Regions from separate parts of the Chryseomicrobium palamuruense genome, predicted to be linked through region 2. Evidence: riboswitches for the same ligand, from Rfam matches in the RefSeq annotation. Region 2 holds a riboswitch; the other holds the start of a gene.
What was found. Region 2 has a riboswitch for preQ1 ahead of ACFO0S_RS11840 (QueT transporter family protein). Riboswitches for the same ligand answer to the same signal wherever they lie in the genome.

Region 1: another riboswitch for preQ1. It lies ahead of queD (6-carboxytetrahydropterin synthase QueD); the one in region 2 lies ahead of ACFO0S_RS11840 (QueT transporter family protein).

What each region holds. Positions count from the first base shown of each region.
Region 1 is NZ_JBHSEF010000023.1:338,467-344,959, reverse strand. It holds gene ACFO0S_RS11460 (hypothetical protein) at 393-1,094, opposite strand; gene ACFO0S_RS11455 (metal-dependent hydrolase) at 1,806-2,309, opposite strand; gene ACFO0S_RS11450 (hypothetical protein) at 2,476-2,679, opposite strand; gene ACFO0S_RS11445 (hypothetical protein) at 2,808-3,164, shown strand; gene ACFO0S_RS11440 (hypothetical protein) at 3,223-3,567, opposite strand; gene ACFO0S_RS11435 (L-dopachrome tautomerase-related protein) at 3,771-4,868, shown strand; PreQ1 riboswitch class I at 5,146-5,192, shown strand; gene queD (6-carboxytetrahydropterin synthase QueD) at 5,344-5,814, shown strand; gene queE (7-carboxy-7-deazaguanine synthase QueE) at 5,807-6,493, shown strand, end outside.
Region 2 is NZ_JBHSEF010000024.1:70,348-86,649, forward strand. It holds gene mtnW (2,3-diketo-5-methylthiopentyl-1-phosphate enolase) at 1-597, shown strand, start outside; gene ACFO0S_RS11825 (2-hydroxy-3-keto-5-methylthiopentenyl-1-phosphate phosphatase) at 601-1,266, shown strand; gene ACFO0S_RS11830 (methylthioribulose 1-phosphate dehydratase) at 1,263-1,889, shown strand; gene ACFO0S_RS11835 (1,2-dihydroxy-3-keto-5-methylthiopentene dioxygenase) at 1,916-2,449, shown strand; PreQ1 riboswitch class I at 2,558-2,602, shown strand; gene ACFO0S_RS11840 (QueT transporter family protein) at 2,610-3,095, shown strand; gene ACFO0S_RS11845 (phospholipase D-like domain-containing protein) at 3,207-4,661, shown strand; gene ACFO0S_RS11850 (nitric oxide synthase oxygenase) at 4,693-5,745, opposite strand; gene ACFO0S_RS11855 (GGDEF domain-containing protein) at 5,831-7,441, opposite strand; gene ACFO0S_RS11860 (protein adenylyltransferase SelO) at 7,556-8,977, opposite strand; gene ACFO0S_RS11865 (YtoQ family protein) at 9,115-9,555, shown strand; gene ACFO0S_RS11870 (cytochrome ubiquinol oxidase subunit I) at 9,739-11,088, shown strand; gene ACFO0S_RS11875 (cytochrome d ubiquinol oxidase subunit II) at 11,085-12,119, shown strand; gene cydS (cytochrome bd oxidase small subunit CydS family protein) at 12,131-12,238, shown strand; gene rlmD (23S rRNA (uracil(1939)-C(5))-methyltransferase RlmD) at 12,313-13,671, shown strand; gene ACFO0S_RS11890 (tRNA dihydrouridine synthase) at 13,699-14,667, shown strand; gene ACFO0S_RS11895 (diacylglycerol kinase) at 14,869-15,807, opposite strand; gene ACFO0S_RS11900 (thioredoxin family protein) at 15,879-16,302, opposite strand, start outside.

The DNA.
Region 1 (6,493 bases), on a different contig from region 2:
GTGAATATTTGACAATACTTCTTAACTTCCGTTTTTTAATTAAATCTTAGGAAAGATATTTACCAAAAACAATAACCAATAAAATATTTGTAGAATGTGGATGGGACCTAGAAGCCATATTTAGGTCCCTTTTTATAGACCTAGAAATCAATTTAAAATAGGGGGATTTAATTTTTCAGCTAACCTTGCGAACTGCCATGTTAACGTGAAAATAATATAAACAAATGTAATACAAAGGAAGATGATGTTTTTTCGTAATAATTCATACTCTTTTTTGCTCACTTTTATTATAAAAGAACATAGGTTTAAAATAAAAAATAGAGCAAATATTGGATTTAATACAAAAGATAAAACTAATAATGTTTCTATCATTTTTTCACTAACTTTCTTTTTTAATAAGTTACCACTAATGCCGTACTTGGCATCTTAGTTTCTTTAGTAAGGAAGCCTAAGCTAATATCCCCCGATCGAATTGACAAACTAATGTTAAATGTGGCTGTAGTGTGCGTATACTGGCCAAACACATTAGCACGTATATCTGCAGCGTTCCCTTTTTGTATTTGCACGGAAAGATAACCGTGATGATTTGCAGGAGGAGAATCTGCACCAAATGATTTTAAATTGAATGTAGCTGCGATACCATGTGCATTATTAGCAATTTGTCTATATGGTACTGAATGTGTACCAAGAGTATCTTTATATTTATATGAAAATTTCGTAGTGCTCGGAACAATCACTGCACTGTCATTATAATTCATTCCAACCATATCTGTCATAGTGAAATTCGGATTTTTTAACCATGTAAAACTATTGTTTAATAAGATATTACCTGTAGTTAATTTAGTGGCGCTAGTTGTCATTGAAAGCCATGAGGTAGAGCTATTACAGAATGTAGGACTACTACAGCTTTGCATAGAATTTATAGAGTATCGATTTTCAACCTTCATCTGAAATTCAGCTTGTTCTTCGTTAAATCCTTCAATTTTCATCACCTGACCTTCGGAATTAGAGGTGATTTTATATACATTTGTACTAGAATCAGTTTCATCTTCTGGAATAATTTCCTCGTAATAATTAAATTCATCAAGCGTCATTGATTCAATAACTTCATTTGAAAAACCTAACTCCCTTAAATGATTCTTTTGAGTTACGTCTAAAATCTCAGCTGCGGAAGCAAAATTATTGAAACCAAAAAAGATATTGAAATTAAAAAGGTAATAAAAAACAACTTTAAATTCTTCACATTAAATTTCTCCTGTCATTTTTATAATTTTTTTAACCTTAAATTAAAATTTAGTAGGATTTCATATTAAACACCTCATTTTACAATTTATGTTTGTTACATATATAAATTATCACACATTAAATTTTCCTTGTATTGGGAAATATTTAAATGCAAAAATGTATTTTCATGTAACAACAGGGTTACCTTCGGGATACAGGCTTTAATTATCGACTTTCTAGGGTAAGAGACACCTAGAGCGAATTTATGGACTCTTAGTCGCTCTGCTGAAGTTGCCCAAAGGAAAGTTGATAGTTTGAACGAACAGAATTTTTAGAAACACATCTATAAATATCAATTTATGGTATATAATGGACGTAAAGATGAAAATATTGTATAGGTTCCTGTCACCCAAAACATATTAAATAATCTGATTTGTGCTGGTGACACCAAATGGGAAAGCCATCCAATTGCCTTTGATTACTGTAAAGTGGTAAAAAAAAGAATGAAAATAAAAGGAAATGCTTTGGAAGAAGTGAATATAAAAAAGAACACCCTCAAACAAGATCTGAGGATGTCCGCGTTAAATCATGTTCAGTAAGAATTGGAACGCGAAAAGGGTAAGAACAATGAAGATTACCTTCTCAATCAGGCCACCTGTCCGGATACGGGCGAGGCGGAAACGCTTCGCCTTTGGAACCGGAAACAGGAGTGGCACACCCTGTGTGTTCAGCATATCGAGTAGAACATGACTGATCGCACCTATGAAGAATCCAGAAGCAATTGCGTAGGCACTGGAACTGAATCCGGCCAGTTCTAACCCATAATACATAAGCAAGCTGAACAGGAAAATGATTAGTGGAGAGTGGGTCGCCCCGCGATGGGTCGTCGTGCGTCTCACTAAGAAGCCAAAAGGTTTCAAGCGGTTGCTGATGAAGCTGTTCTTGTGGTCGATGTCTGGAGCAACCGAGCCAATCATGGCAGCGACGGCGAATGGCACGATCTGATCAGGCGCCGCGATGTCAGTGTGTTGAATGACCGCGAGCGTGAGCAGTGCACCTCCAGCGAAATGCGTCTTGTACTGCATGAGGGAAACCTCCTTTATTATGGTGCTTGTCTATAATAAGAGGTATCCATGCATTACACAATCCGCCATAACTCACATCAATGGATGGGCCGCATTCATTTGTTAGGTTTTTGGAGTAGATAAAAGGAAAACCATCCAACTAGAAACTCTAGTCAGATGGTTATCCTTACAAATCGATATTCATAGATTTTAATAAGTTATCGACGATTTCGGCGCTACCATCTTGGAACATGAATAAAGAAAGTGCGACCATCCCAACTCCTGCTACTAGCATCGCCCATTTCCTTGAAGTATGCATGGAACGTTTGATGAGTGCTAGAGCCACTAAAGAAATACCTATAAATAAAATCAAGAAATACCAGAATCCCATATATTCTCCCCATTTCCAAATATAATGAAGTTCATTATTATTAACGAAAGATCTTTCTTTAAAGTTTCCAGATTAAAGAAATGATATGGAGTGATTGAGAAGAAATCATTTAGGGATGAGGGGTCTTCATGAATGAAAAAATGAAACTAACCTTTGGAACCAAATTGGCTATAGGAATATTTGTATTTTTAAGTTTAGGGCTCATTGCTCTATTCGGAATATATGGAGTCTACAAATATCAGGCCTATCAAGATGCGGAAAGGTTAGAAAAACTGACTGAAGCGCATATTCAGGTGACATTCCCTGAAGCGAAAATTCTACATCTTAAAGCAGAAACTGAAATCTTTGGTGAAAGACTGGCGCATGTGATTTTTGAGGGCGAACCTCAAACGACCTACTCCTATTTGGAAGGCGCCGTTACTGTGCGTCAAATTCATCCAAATCCTCCGGAAGACGAAAAGTTTAAGTATAAATACTTAGAATGAAAGTATAAAACTATTTCTATCAAAACGGGTGCCTCAGAAGCTAACTAAATTTCAACCATTATTCGTAAAGCGAGCTGATCCATAATTCATCTAAATAGTGGCGATTGAAATAATAGATAGTAATCAGAACTGAACATATTAGGAATTGTGCTCCCAGTACATAACCAGGTTTTGTTTTCATTCCTATCAAATTGCTCAATACATACCACGCAGGAAGAGCACATAACAGGCTTAGCAGAACCCAATAAAATATTGTCATATCGACATATAGAAAAAGGTAAGCCTCTGCAGAAATAGTTTGAATAGCTTCACCTAAAAAAGGGAAGATGAGCGGAACGAGGGAGAATAAGGTAAGTGCGGTGAGTAGGTAACCTAACATCTGAAAAACGTATGATTTTTGCATATGTAATCCTCCTTTCTCCTTTACTCTCATTTAGACACCTATTGGTTAGTAAATGTTACAAAAGGTATCTGTCACCCAAAAAATGCAGACTCAATTTATTTCTATCCATCACGATAAAAGAAAATTTTTTCAAGAACCAGGCACTATAAATAATTTCAATCATATATAGGTGATATCCGTTCGTATTTGATAAGGAGGATAACATGCAACCTATGTTACCTAGGGAAAAATATTTTGGGAAGATTGAACTGGTGCATGCTTTTTATGGGGCTATGCCTACAGGTGTCAGCGTTTCCGAAACCGGTCGTATTTTTGTGTGCTTTCCGAAATGGGGAGACGACGTTCCATTTACTGTGGCGGAAATTGTAGAGGGTGAATTGCAGCCTTATCCTAATTTAGAAACCAATTTAGTTAATGCTGAGAATATTACGATGTCTTTCGTCAGTGTCCAAAGTATCGTTGCTGATGGAAGAGGAACACTTTGGGTACTAGATACAGGGGCACCAAATTTTTCTGTACCTATTCAAGGGGGAGCAAAATTAGTTGCTGTAGATTTAAGCACGAATACCATAAAGAGAGTATATACCTTTACAAAAGATGTTGTCTTGCCAACAACTTATCTGAATGATGTCCGTTTGGATTTTCGGGTTGGAAGAACGGGCTATGCCTATATAACAGATTCTTCTTCCAGGGGGCCAGGGGCTATTATCGTCGTAGATTTAGAAAATGGGAACGCGTTTAGACGGTTAAATGGGGCACTATCAACTTCACCTGATCCCTGCTTTATTCCGAAAGTAGAAGGTGAAATTTTGATGAATCGAAACCCGGACGGCTTGACTTCCCCCTTTAGATTGGCTTCCGATAGTTTAGCGATTTCTCCTGATGGAAAGGTATTATATTATGCTCCGCTAACCAGCCGGCAGTTGTTCTCGATCTCAACAGAAGCCCTAAGAGACAGAAGGATACAGGACATGAATTTATCCCAATATGTGCAGTATTGGGGGGAAAAAGGTGCGTCTGATGGAATGATCACCGGTGCAAAAGGAACCGTATATGCGGGAGACTATGAAAACAATAGTATCCGGAAGATATTGCCGAATGGCGCAATGGAAACCATCGCACATGACCCGAGAATTTTATGGCCGGATACTTTTTCAATTGGCCCCGATCAATACTTATATGTCATTGTGAATCAATTACATCGGCAGGCGAGATTTCATTATGGAAGAGACCAGCGGGAAAAACCATATAGTTTACTTCGTATGAGAATTGATGAATTCCCTGCTCCTACCTTTTCATAATAATCGTAAACGAAGGTAGCTATCCCCAATCAGAGAGCTGCCTTTTTTTCAGATATTCCTGCAACTGTCCTCTGTTAAAGAGAGAGGGGCCTACCGCCTTCATTGTATTCATAATGAACCACACCCTTTCTTTATTAGTATACCCGTTATTAATATTGGCTAGAAATAATTACTATTAGCCTATAGTTTCTAAGTAAGCACGGTTTTAGTGGAATTACATTTGATATCCTCTTGAAACTACTATATGATAATCTTATACAATTACACCCGAAGTAAGTCGGGAGAGGTTCATAGCTAATACCCTCTATAAAAAACTATGGAAACATGACAATTTGCCATGTCCATATAGGACATGGCTTTTTATGTTGTATTCCTATGTTTTAATAGAACGATTCATAGCGCCTCTCTTGGAAAGTGTCGGAAACATTTTACGAGGGAGTTTTTTATATTTATATGCTGAAGGAGATTTTAACGTATGCCTGAATTTAGAATTGTCGATAAGCTACAAAAAATCGATGTAGATATTAAAAGAAATCAATTAAAGTATCATGCAAAACGTGTGCTTGTGAGTAAAGAGTTTACGTTTGATGCTGCGCATCATTTACATAACTATGAGGGAAAGTGTAAAAATCTACATGGACATACGTATCGTGTGATTTTAGGCGTAAGCGGTTATACGGACGATCGTGGATTGGTGATTGATTTTGGTGATATTAAGGAAATGTGGAAGCAAATCGAAACGTATTTGGACCATCATTATATCAATGAAACGCTCCCACCGATGAATACAACAGCTGAAAATATTGTAGTTTGGATTTATGAGAAGTTACGTGAAGCTTTGCAAAAGGAGCAACAGTATGATGGCGCACGTGTAGAGTTTGTTAGGCTATATGAAACGCCTACGAGCTATGCTGAAGCAAGAAGGGAATGGATGGAAGTTGAGTAAAGTCCCTGTAATTGAGATTTTCGGTCCTACAATGCAAGGCGAGGGCATGGTAATAGGTCAGAAAACGATGTTTGTACGCACAGCGGGATGTGATTATGCCTGTTCTTGGTGTGATTCGTCATTTACATGGGACGGCAGCGGCAAGCATTTAATCGTGCAAATGACGGCGGAGGATATTTGGACTGAGTTGAAACGTGTTGGTGGAAATAGGTTTTCATTTGTCACCATTTCAGGAGGAAACCCAGCGCTTCTTTCCAACTTAGGTGCACTGGTTGCGATTTTGAAAAAAAATAAAATTAAAATTGGGGTAGAGACGCAAGGAAGTAAGTGGCAGGATTGGCTTTACGACATCGATGAATTGACAATTTCGCCAAAGCCACCTAGCTCTGGTATGACCACAGATTTTTCGATGCTGTCTACTATTTTAGAGAAGTTGAAAATACGTAATGGTGATCAGCACATGTCTCTAAAAATCGTTATCTTTAATCAAGAGGATTATGAGTATGCCAAAGATGTACATCAACGATACCCAGACATCCCACTTTATTTACAAGTCGGAAATGATGATATTACCACTTCAGACACTGGACAATTAGCAAATCATCTATTGGCAAAGTATGAAATGCTCATTGATCAAGTGATGATGGATGAACAATTAAACGATGTTAAAGTACTGCCA
Region 2 (16,302 bases):
CTCTACGCAGTCAACCTGTCGGGCCGCACGTCGCAGCTTCGGGACAAAGCGCGTAGGGCACGTGAACTCGGCGCCGATGCTTTACTATTCAATGTTCATGCGTATGGACTTGATGTGCTACAAGAATTAGCGGAAGACAATGACATTGGGTTGCCTCTCATGGCCCATCCCGCCTTCAGCGGGGCATTCACTTCTTCCCCATTCTACGGTGTCGCAGCTCCGCTGGCTCTTGGCAAGCTGACGCGTTACGCCGGCGCTGACTTTTCGCTCTTCCCCTCTCCCTACGGCAGTGTTGCCATGGAGAAGACAGCGGCTTTGGCACTCGGCGAGCAATTAACGAATGAAAGTCTATTGAAACAGGCGTTTCCAGTACCATCCGCCGGTATCCATCCTGGACTCGTGCCACTTCTCGTCAACGATTTCGGAATCGATAGCATTATCAACGCCGGCGGAGGAGTCCACGGACATCCGGACGGCGCAGCGGGGGGAGGTAAAGCATTCCGTCAGGCTGTTGATGCAGTCCTGAAGAATCAAACTCTTGAAAACGCCAGCGAACAACAACCAGAATTAAAAACAGCATTGGAATTATGGGGGTAAATAATGAAGCAACCAGTCATCTTTTGTGATTTTGACGGTACCATCACGACAAACGATAACATAATCGCAATCATGAAGCATTTCGATCCACCGGGTTGGGAACCCATTAAAGACGACATTCTCGCACAAACCATCTCCATTCGCGAAGGTGTTCAACAGATGTTCTCCCTCTTGCCATCGTCCAAAAAAGATGAGGTCCTCGCCTATGTGCTCGAGCAGGCAGAGATTCGGGAAGGCTTCGAAGAATTTGTGGCTTATACAAAACAAAACAATATACCGCTTTACATTGTCAGTGGCGGTATCGACTTTTTTGTCTACCCACTACTCGAACCGTTCGGACCTTTCGCAGGCATTTATTGCAACGAAGCGGATTTTTCAGGTGACACGATCCACATTAACTTCCCACACGGTTGCGATGATCAATGTGATAGCCAAGGGTGCGGTTGCTGCAAGCCGTCGATTATTCGGAAGTTGCTAGCAGAGGATGCAACGAGCATTGTCATCGGTGATTCGATTACCGACCTGCAAGCGGCAAAACAAGCAGACCTGGTCATCGCTCGCGACTTTCTCATCAAAAAATGTGAGGAACTCGACATCACTTATCAGCCCTTCGAGAAATTCGGGGACGTGACGGAAATCATCGATGCAAGATTGGGGGTGCGGAAATGACCCAACAAACGCTGAATAACTTTCAAGAAAAATGGTCGGAGCTTGCGGACGTTAAGGATGTACTGGCTGCGCGCGACTGGTTTATGGGCACGAGCGGCAATCTTGCGATCAAAGTGAACGATGAACCGCTCCATTTTCTGGTGACCGCAAGTGGCAAGGATAAATACAAACGGACAGATGAGGATTTCCTCCTAGTCGATGAGGCAGGCGAGCCGGTCGAAACCACTCACCTCAAGCCTTCCACTGAAACCTTGTTGCACAGCGCGATTTACAATAAAACCGGTGCCGGCTGTAGCCTTCACGTCCACACCGTTGCCAATAATGTCTTGTCTGAGCTTTACGGCGACGATGGCAAAATTGATTTCAATGGGCAGGAACTTATTAAGGCATTCGGCCTGTGGGATGAAAATGCTCTGCTGAGCATCCCGATTATCGCCAACCACGCCGACATTCCGAAGCTAACCGAAGTTTTTGCGAAACACCTGACAGCCGACAAAGGTGCTGTGCTGATTCGCAACCACGGTATTACCGTGTGGGGCAAAGATGCATTCGAAGCAAAGAAATTGCTAGAAGCGAGCGAGTTTTTATTCCAATATCAGCTGGCCCTTCTGCAACTAAAATAAAACCAAATCAGAGAGGAAGATTTACAATGGCAATCATTAAGATTCAAGGTACAGAGGAAACAATCGAAGTGCAAAACGAAGTCGCGGCATTTTTGGAACAGCAGGAAGTTGTCTATGAGCATTGGGACATCGAGAAATTACCGGAACCGCTTCGTGAAAAATTCGATTTAAGCGATGACGAAAAAGAACAAATTCTTCAAGCATTCAAAACGGAAATCGACGACATCTCAGAGCGCCGTGGCTACAAAGCGGCTGACGTGATTTCCCTATCTGATTCCAACCCGAAGCTCGACGAATTATTGAAAAACTTTCAGCGCAAACACATCCATACGGACGACGAAGTGCGCTACATTGTCAGCGGCCACGGGGTGTTCATCATCCAGGGCAAAGACGAGCGCTTTTTCGAAGTCCATCTGACGCCGGGCGATTTGATTTCTGTACCGGAAAACATCACTCATTATTTCACATTGTCCGATGACCGCAAAGTCGTTGCCGTGCGCATCTTTGTTACGACCGAAGGCTGGGTGCCAGTTTACCAGGAAGAAAGCGTTCAAAGCTGAATAGACTGAAAAACCGCAGCCGTCGCTGCGGTTTTTTTACGACTATCGCATCCGCCTGCACGGGTAATTGACTCTTTTCATGCAGTCATGTAAAATCAATTCTTGTGTGTGTACGTGGTTCGAGATCCTCCCACGTAAAAAAACTAAGGAGTTTTGACAAATGAAAATGAAGACGTTAACAGTCAATGGAATTATTGCTGCACTTTATGTAGCGGTTGCCATGGCTCTTCCCTTTTTAGCGTTTGGTGCTATTCAATTTCGTATCGCTGAGATGTTCAATCACTTGATTGTCTTTAATAAACGCTACATCTTCGGGATTCTCGCTGGTGTATTTATCACTAATCTTTTTTCACCTCTGGGCATGTATGATTTAGTGTTTGGGGTGGCGCATTCAGCCATTTCCTTACTTCTTGTTATTCTAATTGCCCCTAAATTGAAGACGCTGGTTCAGAAGATGATACTCAACAGTATCGTATTCACTTTCACAACGTTCATCATTGCGTATGAGTTGTTGCTCGTTTTTGAACTTCCTTTCTTCTTGACATGGCTAACGGTTGCCGCTGGTGAATTAGCCGTCATGTTAGTGGGAATTCCTGTGTTTATTGCTCTGAATAAACGTCTACAGTTCTCAAAACTACTTGATTAACGTGTACATTTTTGTACGCGTTTTTTTATATCTAAAGAAGGGTATCTTTCGATACAGCTGTCGAAATAAAAAAGATTTATGGTAGGTACATAGAATCTGAGGGAATGAGGAATGACAATGGCCAGATGGAGAAAATGGTCGAAACGAAAAAAATGGGTGTTTTCTATTTTGGTAGTCCTTATTTTAGCTTATACTGTCTCTATTTTATGGCACACTTTTAAACCTTTGCCAGAAGGTGTTTCGTATAATGGAGACCTCCAACCGATTTCATCCATCGATATGGTGACGGATTTAACCTATGCTACGGATACTTCAGGTGACACAAGAAAAACAGAGAATGAGATTTTTAATACCATCTATCAAATGATTGAGGACGCAGAAGAATTCGTCGTAGTCGACTTCTTCTTAGTTGATGGGTTTTTTGAGGAAGATGAAGGATTTCCTCCTATTGTCGATACTTTATCCGAGACTATGGCGGAGAAGAAACGACAAAATCCTGAAATGCCTGTCATCTTTATTACGGACCCTTTGAATCAAGGATATGGTTCCTATGAAAACAAATGGTTCAAAAAAATGCGGGATGCAGGTGTTGAGATCGTCTATACTGACCTCGACAAATTGCGAGACTCTACCCCGATTTACTCTGGAATATATCGTACACTCTTCCAGTGGTTTGATTTTGGTGGCAAAGGATGGATTCCAAATGCAATGGCAAGTGAGGCACCTAAAATGACGATTGCATCCTACCTCACTTTACTAAATGTAAAAGCCAATCACCGAAAGCTTGTAGTCACGGAAAAAGAAGGGATGGTGTCTTCTGCGAATCCACATGATGCAAGTGGCTTACACGGAAATATTGCTTTAAAATTTACGGGTTCCGCGTTACTTAATGATTTATTAGAAGCAGAAGAAGCTGTGTCCAAGTTTTCAGGTGGTCCAGATTTACCTCGCGTAACAGAAATCGAAGAAGAAGCTGTCTATGAAGGGCAACTACTGACGGAGAAAAAAATCTTGGATGCTCTATTAACTGATATTGCAGCAACAAAAGAAGGCGATTCAATTCATCTCATGATGTTCTTTATTGCGAAGCGGGATATTGTGAACGCCCTTATCGATGCGGCAAACAGAGGGGTCGATGTTAAATTAATTCTCGATCCCAATGAAAATTCATTTGGACGAGAAAAATCAGGGCTGCCGAATCGACCAGTTGTACAGGAAATGGTGGAGGATACTGAAGGAAAACTAGAGGTCAGGTGGTACAACACTGTCATCGGTCAGTACCACAGCAAAGCAATTCACATCCAAACCAATCGATCGGTTATTTCAAGTGGAGCTGCCAACTACACGGAACGTACATTAGACAATTACAATCTTGAAGCCAATCTGCGTGTCGTCGCTGAGAATGACAGTGATCTCGCTCGAGAATTCACAGCCTATTTCGAACGGCTCTGGACGAACCAAGACGGAGTCTTCACTCTAGATGTGGAAGAGTACCAGGATGGTTTCACCTGGTGGCAACGCTGGATTTATGCATTCCAAAAATTAACCAAGGTAACCACCTACTAAACACGTATCCTCTTGCCGGAGGATACGTTTTTTAATAGGGATTTGGTTGATAAAGAAAAGCAGGCGACTTTTTGGTATTGTCATAGGGTTTATGAAATACATGTGTTGTAGCTGGTGACATCGGTGGTATTAACCAACTCCATGTACCTGTAACGTCTCTGCCTTTCTTTGACTCTTGCTCTTCAAATTGTTTGAACTGGATAGCAGCTGTGTGATGATCCACTATGCTGACTCCCTGTTCTCGAAAGGAATGCAATACCGCGACGTTTAACTCGACAAGTGCTCGGTCCTTCCATAGGCTCGATGCACTTTTTTGATTTAGTTGTAATAAATCTGCGACAGCAGGAAGTTGGTTGTAACGGTGTTCATCCGCAAGATTTCGCGCACCGATTTCAGTTCCCATATACCACCCGTTAAAAGGCGCTGCTGGAAACTCAATGCCTCCAATCTCTAGTTTCATGGAAGAAATGATAGGCACTGCATACCATTTCAAAGATAAGTCAGTAAATGCGGGAACTTCCGGATGAGAAAGCTGGACTTCAAGAACTACATCCGGCGGTATGCGAACAATGACTGGTTCTTCGTCACCTACTTGGAAAATGAGTGGAAGGACATCAAAAGGAGTCCCTTTGCCTTCCCAGCCCAGTCGTTCACATTGCTGAGTAAATGCCAGTGAATCGGAATCGCCTATAATCGTCTCACCCACCTGATAGCCTGCATATCGAATCAATTGATGATTCCATATACGAACGGAAGGATGAAAGACCGTGATGGTCGGCTTGATTTTGCCTTGATTGGTCGCATAGCGGATATGATCAATCAATGCGTCGGCAATTTCCTCTGATTGCTGGATATGTCGACAATCCCGTACATGCATGGTTTTCCAAAAGAGACGACCAATACATTTATTACTATTTCGCCAAGCAAGTTTTGCTCCATAATTTAACTCTTCATATGTTAAGGAGTATGTACCGGTTGCCTCAATTTCAGCAGCAACTTCACTACATCTATTGTGAAAATCAACAGGGTCTTTGTGTTCTTCTTCAAAGAAGTGTTTTAAAAATTGGTGTGCTTGAGTTTTCATAGGTTCTACCCTCCCCTTCTATCCTATCTTGCGGACGGGAGAAAACGCAAAAAAAGCCCTCTAACACACGAGAGCTTTGTGACCGTTATTTGTCGGTGGATGTTGGAAAATCATTGTCGACTATGTAGCGATTTCTTCCTTGCAGCTTCGCATCATAGAGAAGTTGATCCGCCTGATGATAGAGATATTCAAAATGTTCGTGAACATTTCGAGAAGTAACGAGCCCTCCTCCACTGATTGTCAGTTTAGATTGCGTAGAGGGCGTTAGTGTATAATAAAGTCCGATTTTTTCAATTTCTTGTTTTAACTGATATAAGATGTTGTTTGCTTGCTGGGGTTCAGTAACGGATACGATGCACAAAAATTCCTCTCCTCCCATGCGGGAGACAATCCCGGTATGCGCTTGCTGGTCGATAACCAATTGCATAGCAGCTGAGGCCAGTTTGAGTGCTTCGTCTCCTTTGACATGTCCATGAACATCATTATATTTTTTAAAATAATCGACATCCAAAAGTAAGAAGAGGTGAAGCTCCTTCGTGAATTTAGGAAGTGCATGGAACAACCCTTTACGGTTCAATATCTTTGTTAATTCATCGGTATAGATTTCTTCACTTAACTGTTCATTCGATTTCTTTAGTTGTCTATAAAGAAGCTTTTGATGATCAATTTCATATGTTAACTGTTCATTTAGTCGAGCTAATGACTCATGGTCTGTTCCCTGCAAAAGCTCGACCCGTAAGAGCTCCAGTTTACCTCGTACAACGGAGGCTTCAATTACTTGTTCCACTTTATGATAGTGTTTAAAATAATTTAGTGCAGCTTCAAACTCTTTATTCCGTTCATAGTATTCTGAAAGACGCTTATACACTTTTTTCAGTTGCTGATGAGCATTCATTCCTGCAGCAATTCGTTCCGCTTCAAGTAACAACTCTTCATAGCTCGACTCGTAATCGGATACGAGGTCAGACAGATTTAGTATGACTTCCGTAAGATAAAGTTGATTTCCCCCTGCCGATAATCTCCGGTAAGCTTGTTGGTAAAAATAATCGGCTTTTTTAGTATTCCCTTGCCTCCAGAAAACCGATCCCAACTTATTTTCGATGTCCGCTAATGCAGAAAAATCATCCTCGTGAATCAGTATCTGATAACTTTGAATAAAATAATCGTAGGCCTTCTCGAGCCTGTCTTCTATCATATGAAGTTGCCCTAAATTTTCAAGAATAATGGCCTGAAAGAATAGTTCATTCAGATGCTCGGCATGATCAAGAGCTTGTTGATAATGTTGTTTGGCATAAAGAAAGTCTTCTGTTTCACGATAGACTTCACCGATATTGTTTTCAATGCGACAGAGTGTCATCATATAATCGTTCGCTTTCGCGATGTCTTTGGCTTGAAAGAATTGTTTTAATGCCTTTTCATAAAATCCATTATAGAAATAAACGACCCCGATCAAATTATATGTTTTCGCCAATCCTTCAGAACATTCTACGTGTTGAAAGACTTGTTCCGCCTGGTACGCGTAGTTTAAACACTGCGCCATCTTCGATAAATAACGATACGCAAGCGCTATTAAAAAATAGACTTCCCCCTGCTGTTGTTCAGGAAGAGTTTTCGTTTCTAGAAGTTGAAGAGCTTGGTCAATGACCGACTGCGGGTCTTTAGGTATACGGGCGTGCCATTCTTTCCAAAGCTGCATCCAACTTCCCTCCATTTCCATCATATATACTTATTTTAAGGAAATCGAGAGAATGCGTAAACACCTATTTTTTAATAGAAATAGAAGCTACAGTGATGTCTGTAGCTTCATCAATTACGTCCCACAATATGTGACAAATGGTTGATCGGTATCCGGCGGCAATTGCTGCTTTGTCAGTTGGTCTTGTGTATAGTCAAAGGGATTTTTTACTAGTGTCAGTAGTTCATAAAACGGTTGCATGTTCCCCACTTCTTCAGCTATGTCTAATGCCTGTTGAACCAAATGATTTCGCGGGATGAGAGCAGGATTGACTTGTTGCATCCGCTTACGAAGTTCAAGCGAATCTTCTTCAGCCGTCGCTTGCTGCCAATCGGCAAGCCAACGAACCCCTACTTCCGTCCTGAACACAGACTCTGTCTTAGGTATTCCTAATGTTAAGCTTCGGAAAGTGAGTGTAAAGTCAGCCTTCTCACTGGCCATGAGCTCAAGCAAACGATTGGCGAGACGGACATTCTCAGGTGTTGTTTCAAGGAATCCGATTTTTTTAATCAAGCCTAAATTGTAGGCATCTTGGAATGATTGAGGAAACTGATCTAAAATCTGTTGTGCGTCACCTGCTGCTTGCTCGGGATCTTCATGTAAGAGCGGCAAGAGGCTTTCGGCAAAACGAGCCAGATTCCATCCTGCTATTCCAGGTTGATTACCATAGGCATATCTTCCTTGGCGGTCGATTGAACTGAAGACAGTGGCTGGATCGTACGTATCTAAAAAGGCGCACGGACCATAATCAATGGTTTCACCACTGAGTGCCATGTTATCTGTGTTCATGACGCCGTGAACGAACCCTACGAGTTGCCACTTCGCTAGTAATTCGGCCTGTTGGTGAATGACATGTTCAAGCAAGGCATGATATGGGTTTTCATTTGTTTCGATTTGAAAGTGTGCAAGAGCATAGTCAGCTAATGCCCGAAGATCTTCTGTCGTGCCATAGTTTCGGGCGTATTGGAATGTTCCCACGCGCAGGTGACTTTTCGCGACACGAGTTAAAATAGCTCCTGGCAAGACACTCTCCCGTTGTATCCCTTCTCCTGTGTAGACGACCGCGAGAGACCGCGTTGTGGGAATCCGTAATTCATTCATCGCTTCACTCATCACGTATTCTCGTAACATCGGACCAAGAGCCGCGCGCCCGTCCCCACCTCGTGAAAATGGCGTTCTTCCACTTCCCTTTAACTGAATATCTCGACTTAGTCCGTCTGCTGCTTGTCGTTCCCCGAGGAGTATGGCACGGCCATCGCCGAGCATGGTAAAGTTCCCGAATTGATGCCCAGCGTACGCTTGCGCAATCGGAGTCAACGAATCAGGAATCTCATTTCCAGCTAAAAGACCTGTTAAGTGTTCCGGTGTCTCTTCGATATGTAATTCTTTTGCAAGCTCATCGTTCCAAATAATAAGTTGCGGCTCATGGACGGGTGTAGGATGTACTTTTTTATAGAATATCTCTGGTAGATTTAAATAGGATTGCGTTAGGTTCACAAGTAGAACTTCCCTTCTGAATCGAAAATTGTACAAACAGTATACATTCTGTGCGAAAGAAATACGAATTATGCGACTTCTTCTTACATCTTCGTTACTATAGAAAGTAATACACGTTGATGAGGGAGGAAAAAATAATGAACCTAACTGTTTATTTAGCTGGTCAAATTCATGATAATTGGCGAGAAGATGTGAAACAGCTAACTTCTCAAAAAAATCTATCGATCACTTTCGTCTCCCCACAAACCAATCATGACCGATCAGATCATGTAGGTGAAGCGATCTTAGGCACTCAACCTTCTGATTATTATAAAGACGATGCAGCATCCGCAATAAACAATTTGCGAACGCAAGTGCTATTACAAAAATCAGATGTCGTTCTCGCACTTTTTGGTGAGAAGTACAAGCAGTGGAACACGGCCATGGACGCCAGTATAGCTATCGCCCTGGGCAAACCAGTCATTATCGTTCGACCGGAATCGCTCATCCATCCGTTAAAAGAGCTTTCTAATAAAGCCAATGTTACGGTAGAGACCCTCGAACAGGCTGTAGAAGTTTTCGCCTATATTTTCGAATAAAAGTACCTCCAAGAGATGCATTCTTTTGGCGGTTTTGTGTCAGTCCACTGACTGTCATCACCCTGTAACAACTTCCGGAAAAACGGATTCGAGAGATTAGATTAAACCCCTTCGAGTAGGGTAGAATAAAGCCAAGTAGCAATTTGTTTTGTCGTTTGTTATCACACAATTGAGGTGAACAAAATGGGAAATGAAGAAGCCGTATTTTTTAGTCGGTTACTGACCGAAATGACCCTATCCTTCCATATTATCTATGCGACCATCGGCGTTGGTGTACCACTGATGATCATGCTCGCCCAATGGGTAGGGATACGAAAGAATGATGAACATTATATTCTCTTGGCACGCCGATGGGCACGAGGATTTGTCATTACCGTCGCCGTCGGTGTTGTGACCGGAACCGCTATCGGTCTGCAATTATCTCTTCTCTGGCCGAACTTTATGGAGCTCGCGGGACAAGTCATTGCGTTGCCACTCTTTCTGGAAACGTTCGCATTTTTCTTTGAGGCTATATTCTTAGGAATTTATTTGTACACATGGGACCGTTTTGAAAACCAGAAGAAGCATTTATTACTACTCGTTCCAGTCGCAGTTGGCGCAGGAATGTCTGCTGTGTTTATTACAATCGTCAATGCCTTCATGAATACACCTCAGGGATTCGATCTAGTTGACGGGGAACTCGTCAACATTAGCCCGCTTATCGCGATGTTGAACCCGGCGATGCCGACGAAGGTCGCACATGTCGTCTCGACAGCACTTATGACGTCTGCGTTTATTCTTGCCGCCATTGGAGCCTTCCGCTTATTGCAAGGCTCGAATCACATCTACCATAAGAAAGCTGTTTACTTAATGGTGAAGGTCGGCCTCGTGTTCTCGATTGCTACGGCACTAATCGGGGACTTCTCAGGTAAATACTTAGCTGAGTACCAACCGGAAAAGTTAGCCGCTGCCGAGTGGCACTTTGAAACAGCAGGAAATGCTCCACTTATTCTTTATGGCATATTAGATGATGGTGAAGTTAAATACGCCCTCGAGATTCCATACGCACTCAGCATCCTGGCTCACAACGATCCGACGGCAGAAGTGATTGGACTCGACCAGTTTCCAGAGGATGAAATCCCACCACTTTACATTCATTATTTCTTTGATGTGATGGTCACGATCGGGATGTTCATGGTCGTCTTATCGGCTTTCTATGTCGTTGCCAAATGGCGTAAATGGAAACTAGGTAACTCCCGATTCATTCTCAGGCTCATCGTTGCAGGTGGACCTTTATCAATGATTGCGATCCAAGCCGGTTGGTGGATGACGGAAGTTGGTCGCCAACCTTGGATCTTACGAGGCATTATGAGAGTCGATGAAGCCGCTACATCAAGTGGAAGCGTCGATATCATGGTCGTAGCATTCGCCCTTCTTTACTTGATTCTCGGTGTGGGAAGTGTGGTCGTATTACGTCGCATGTTCCGCAACAATCCAGTAGAAAAAGAACTTGATAAAATGGAAGCTGATCGATTGGCAGGTGAGACAAAATGACGTTAACTCTTGAAATTATCGGAATTACGGTCCTATGGTTTTTCCTGTTCGGTTATGTCATCGTCGGCTCGATTGACTTTGGTGCAGGATTCTTCAACGCCTATAGCTTGTTGACGAACCGACAACACATTTTAACCAAAATTATTCAGCGGTACTTATCACCCGTCTGGGAAGTAACGAACGTATTCCTCGTCTTCTTCTTTGTAGGGATCATCGGATTTTTCCCGAAAACCGCTTTTTATTACGGAACCACCTTGCTCGTTCCGGCAAGTATCGCCATCATCTTACTGGCCATTCGCGGGTCATATTATGCGTTTGAGACCTACGGCTCGCGCGGGCACAAAGGATATTCGTTTATGTACGGAGCAGCAGGTCTCTTGATTCCCGCTTCCCTTTCCGTTGTACTCACGATTTCTGAAGGTGGCTTTATCGATATGATCGATGGCCAACCGGTTCTCGATTACTCCCGACTGTTCTTAAGCCCCTTAACATGGAGTATCGTTGTGCTCGCGATTGCAGCCACTCTTTACATTTCGGCTGTATTTTTAACTTGGTATGCAGACAAAGCAAAAGACCCAGAAGCCACAAAGCTGCTTCGGAAGTACGCGTTGATCTGGGCGTTGCCTACCATGATTACAGCTACAGGTATCATTGTAGAACTTCGTGCACATAATCCGGAACACTACGCAAACATTCTCGACGTCTGGTGGGCATTCTTGATTTCCGGACTGATGTTTGCAGGGACTGTCTATCTATTATGGACAAAACGCTATTACGGATGGGCATTTCTGCTCCTTGTCGGCCAGTTCTTTGTCGCGTTTTTTGCGTATGGCTGGTCACACCGTCCGTACCTGTTATATCCGTATTTAACAATCTACGATAGCTTTACGAATGAAGCGATGGCGATTGCGTTAATTATTGCATTCATCGCGGGACTCGGTCTCTTGTTGCCGTCACTTTACCTTCTCCTCCGCTTGTTCTTGTTTAACAAAGACTATGTGGCAGGGAAAAAAGAAGACAATCACGCTTAGGAGGAAAGAACATGACAAACTTTTTTATTTTCTACGCCCCGTTTATTGTTCTCTTTGGTGCCATCGCAACTGTCTTCTGGTGGGCTCCCAAAGACGGAATCATTCGAAAAGAAGAGTAACCAAGAGCTCCTGCTTCGGCAGGAGTTTTTTCATGATATAATGGAGAAATGACTTGAAGAAGATCGGAGTTCGAATCGATATGACTGTACAAAAAAATGACCGTTTGACGGTCTTTGTTGAAGATTTAACACACGACGGGCAAGGCGTCGCAAAAGTCGACGGCTATCCCCTCTTTATTAAAGGTGCACTTCCGGATGAGGAAGTCGAGATCCATGTTGTCAAGGCACTGAAAAAGTATGGGTTCGCCAAATTACTTGAGGTAAATAAGCCTTCCCCTTTCCGCGTTTCCGCACCCTGTCCGGTATTTGAAACGTGTGGAGGGTGTCAGTTACAACACCTTAGTTACGAAGGTCAATTGATGGTGAAAGAAAAGCAAGTCCGCAGTGCCATGGAACGCATCGGAAAGATCCATGCACCTGTCCTTCCGGTGAAAGGAATGGACAACCCGTGGCGCTACCGAAACAAGTCCCAGATTCCATTTGGACTTGAGGATGGTCGCGTCGTAGCTGGCTTTTACAAGAGTGGCTCGCACGACATCGCGGATACCCCGACGTGTCTCATTCAAAGTGAGGAAGCAGATCGCTTGATGGTAGCGTTGAAAGAACGCGCACTTGAATTTGGTTTGACACCTTACGATGAAAAAACGGGACAGGGACAACTACGTCATCTGGTTGTACGTACAGGGTATGTCAGTGGCGAGACGATGGTCGTACTAGTCACGAAATCTCGCAAAATTTCACAACCCGAGCGCTTGATTCAACTGATTCGCGAAATAGAACCGACGACTGTTTCGATTGTTCAAAACATCAATCCCGCACGCACTAATGTGATCTTTGGGGAAGAAACGTTCGTGCACTGGGGCAAATCGCAAATCGTGGATTCGATTGGCGACATCCAATTTGAAATTTCAGCCCGCTCATTCTACCAAATCAATCCGGTGCAAACGAAAGTGTTATATGAGCAAGCTTTAGAATACGCAAATCTGACAGGCCATGAAACGGTCATGGATGCCTACTGCGGGATTGGCACGATTTCCTTATTCCTTGCGCAAAAAGCGAAGTCTGTGGTTGGTGTGGAAATTGTTCCACCCGCTGTTGAGGATGCCCGTCGTAACGCAGTGCTCAATGGGTTTACAAATGCGGAGTTTGAAATCGGGGCAGCGGAAGATGTGATTACAGCCTGGTACGAAGCCGGCCAAGTTCCGGATGTGGTCGTGGTGGATCCACCTCGCAAAGGACTAGACGGCAAACTGATTGAGACACTCGTAGCGCATAAACCACGACGAATCGTCTACGTGTCGTGTAATCCAGCGACACTTGCACGTGACTTGCGTCTCTTTGAAGATGGCGGTTACACGATTCATGAAGTACAACCGGTTGATATGTTCCCACATAGTACACATGTCGAATGTGTGACGTATTTAACGATATAAGAGTTTTGTAGGAGGATTTGATGTAACATGAAAGAAAATTTTTGGCAAGAGCTCCCTCGTCCCTTCTTTGTTCTCGCACCGATGGAAGATGTGACAGACGTTGTCTTCCGGCACGTGGTCGCAAAGGCTGGCCGGCCCGATGTCTTCTTTACGGAATTTACGAACTCAGATAGTTACTGTCATCCCGACGGTATACAAAGTGTCCGCGGTCGATTGACCTTCACAGAAGACGAGCAGCCGATGGTCGCACACATTTGGGGAGACAATCCCGAATACTTCCGCCAAATGAGCATTGGCATGGCGGAAATGGGCTTCAAAGGCATTGATATCAATATGGGATGTCCCGTACCGAATGTCGCTTCTCGCGGCAAAGGTAGCGGCTTGATTTTGCGACCGGACGTGTCAGCAGAATTGATTGAAGCAGCGAAAACTGGCGGTCTACCTGTCAGCGTCAAAACCCGTCTTGGGTATACAGAGATCGAGGAATGGAAAGAGTGGCTTGCGCACATTTTGAAACAAGACATTGCGAACCTCTCAATCCACTTGCGCACACGCAAAGAAATGAGTCAAGTCGATGCCCACTGGGAACTCATTCCGGAAATCAAAGCACTGCGCGACGAGATTGCGCCTCAAACGATGCTCACCATCAATGGTGATATTCCGGACCGGACAAAGGGTCTCGAGCTTGCAGAGAAATACGGCATTGACGGTGTCATGATTGGTCGTGGTATCTTTAAAAATCCCTTTGCATTTGAAAAAGAGCCTCGTGAGCACACACCGGAAGAGTATCTGGAATTGCTTCACTATCAGTTAGAGTTGCAAGATCAGTACGCCGAGCAAGTCCCTCGCTCCATCTCGGGCCTTCATCGTTTCTTCAAAATTTATGTGAAGGGGTTCCGCGGTGCTGGGGAACTGCGCAATCGCTTGATGAACACGAAGTCCACGGCGGAAGTGCGTCAGGTGTTGGCGGAGTTTGAGAGTCAGCAGCTGGTGTAGAAAGGCAGCTGGTGCGAGTTTCGAGGCAACTGGTGCAAATATCGCCGCCGCTAGTGCGAATAATGAAACGTCTGGGGCATTCCGCTCTGGCTGGTGCGATTATCCCCCATCTACCACAAACCAATAATTATCACCTCACCAAATGAAAACACCTCCCGCCAGGAACGAATGCATCGCATCCTTCCTAACAGGAGGTGTTTTTTAACTCATTAAATCTTCATTCACCAAACCAACCTTATCCTGCTCCGGCAACAAATGAACCGGGGCCATGATCTCTACGTGGCGATGCAAGTTCTCAAATACTGCTGGCAATGTGCCACCGTATTCCCCGTCGAGATTCAGCAGGACTGACTCTTCAGACGTCACTGTGATTTTCGACGCTTTCCGATAAATAACATGTGGATCCGATAAGTGTTCCCCTCGTATTGCTAGTGTCGCTAAGCGAATGAACTCGGCAATATTGACCTTCTTCAAAATCAACAATGTAAACTTTCCATCGTTGATGCTCGCATCCGGCGCCAGTTTCTCAAAGCCGCCGACCGAATTCGTGAGACCAATTAAGAACATCATGGCTTCCTCGTCAAACACTTCGCCGTCAAATTCGATATGGAGCTGAGAAGCTTTGATGGACGGCAACATTTCAATTCCCTTTAAATAATAGGCCAACTGGCCAAGGACTGTTTTTAAACGGCTTGGGACCTCGTATGTCAGTTCCGTAATGCGTCCGCCCCCAGCGATATTGATAAAGAATGTATCGTTGACCTTGCCGACATCGACGGGAATAGAATCGCCTGACGTAATGATATCAACGGCCTTCGAAATATCGCGTGGAATATGAAGCGCCCGCGCGAAATCATTGGTGGTACCCATTGGAATAAGGCCCAGTTTCGGACGGTTTTCATAAACACTGACTCCTGCGACGACTTCATTCAACGTTCCGTCGCCACCAGCAGCGACGATTAAGTCAAAGTCATTTTCCACCGCTTTTTTGGCAGCGGCTGCCGCGTCTCCTGCTCCTGTCGTTGCGTGACAAGACGTTTCATAACCTGCGAGTTCCATTGCTTCTAATACTTCCGGCAAGTGACGTTTAAATAATTCTCTTCCGGATGTCGGATTATATATAATACGTGCACGTCTCATCGCGTGAACCTTCTTTCTACACAAACTCTATACATTAAGACAGTCTATGTCTGGCAGATGTTCCCGATTCGTTACAGAACGTGCATCCATTTTTCACGAATACTACTATAGGTGGCCATATGGAAATCTGCATTGGACTCAAACTGAGCCGATACGTCTTGGAAAACTTTTTTCTGCTCTTCCTCAAACTCCGGCGCATCTTGCGCAGGTAGCTTTGCTTTCGCGTCCATAACATAGGTCTGCACCATGTCCGCACGTGGTCCCCACGTCTCGATGACTTCGCCAGCTTCATTCATCAACAAATACTTCGGAATCGAACGTCCGCCGTTCGTTAAATAGCGGTCAATGAGATCCGTGTCGGCATCTCGTAAGGATACATGTACTTCCGTATCTGTTGCTTCCGCAATGCGGCGCAGAATGGCATTGTTCATCATGGCATCCCCGCACCAATCTTCCGTAATAGCAAGGATGTGAAGATTCGCGTCTTTTAAACGA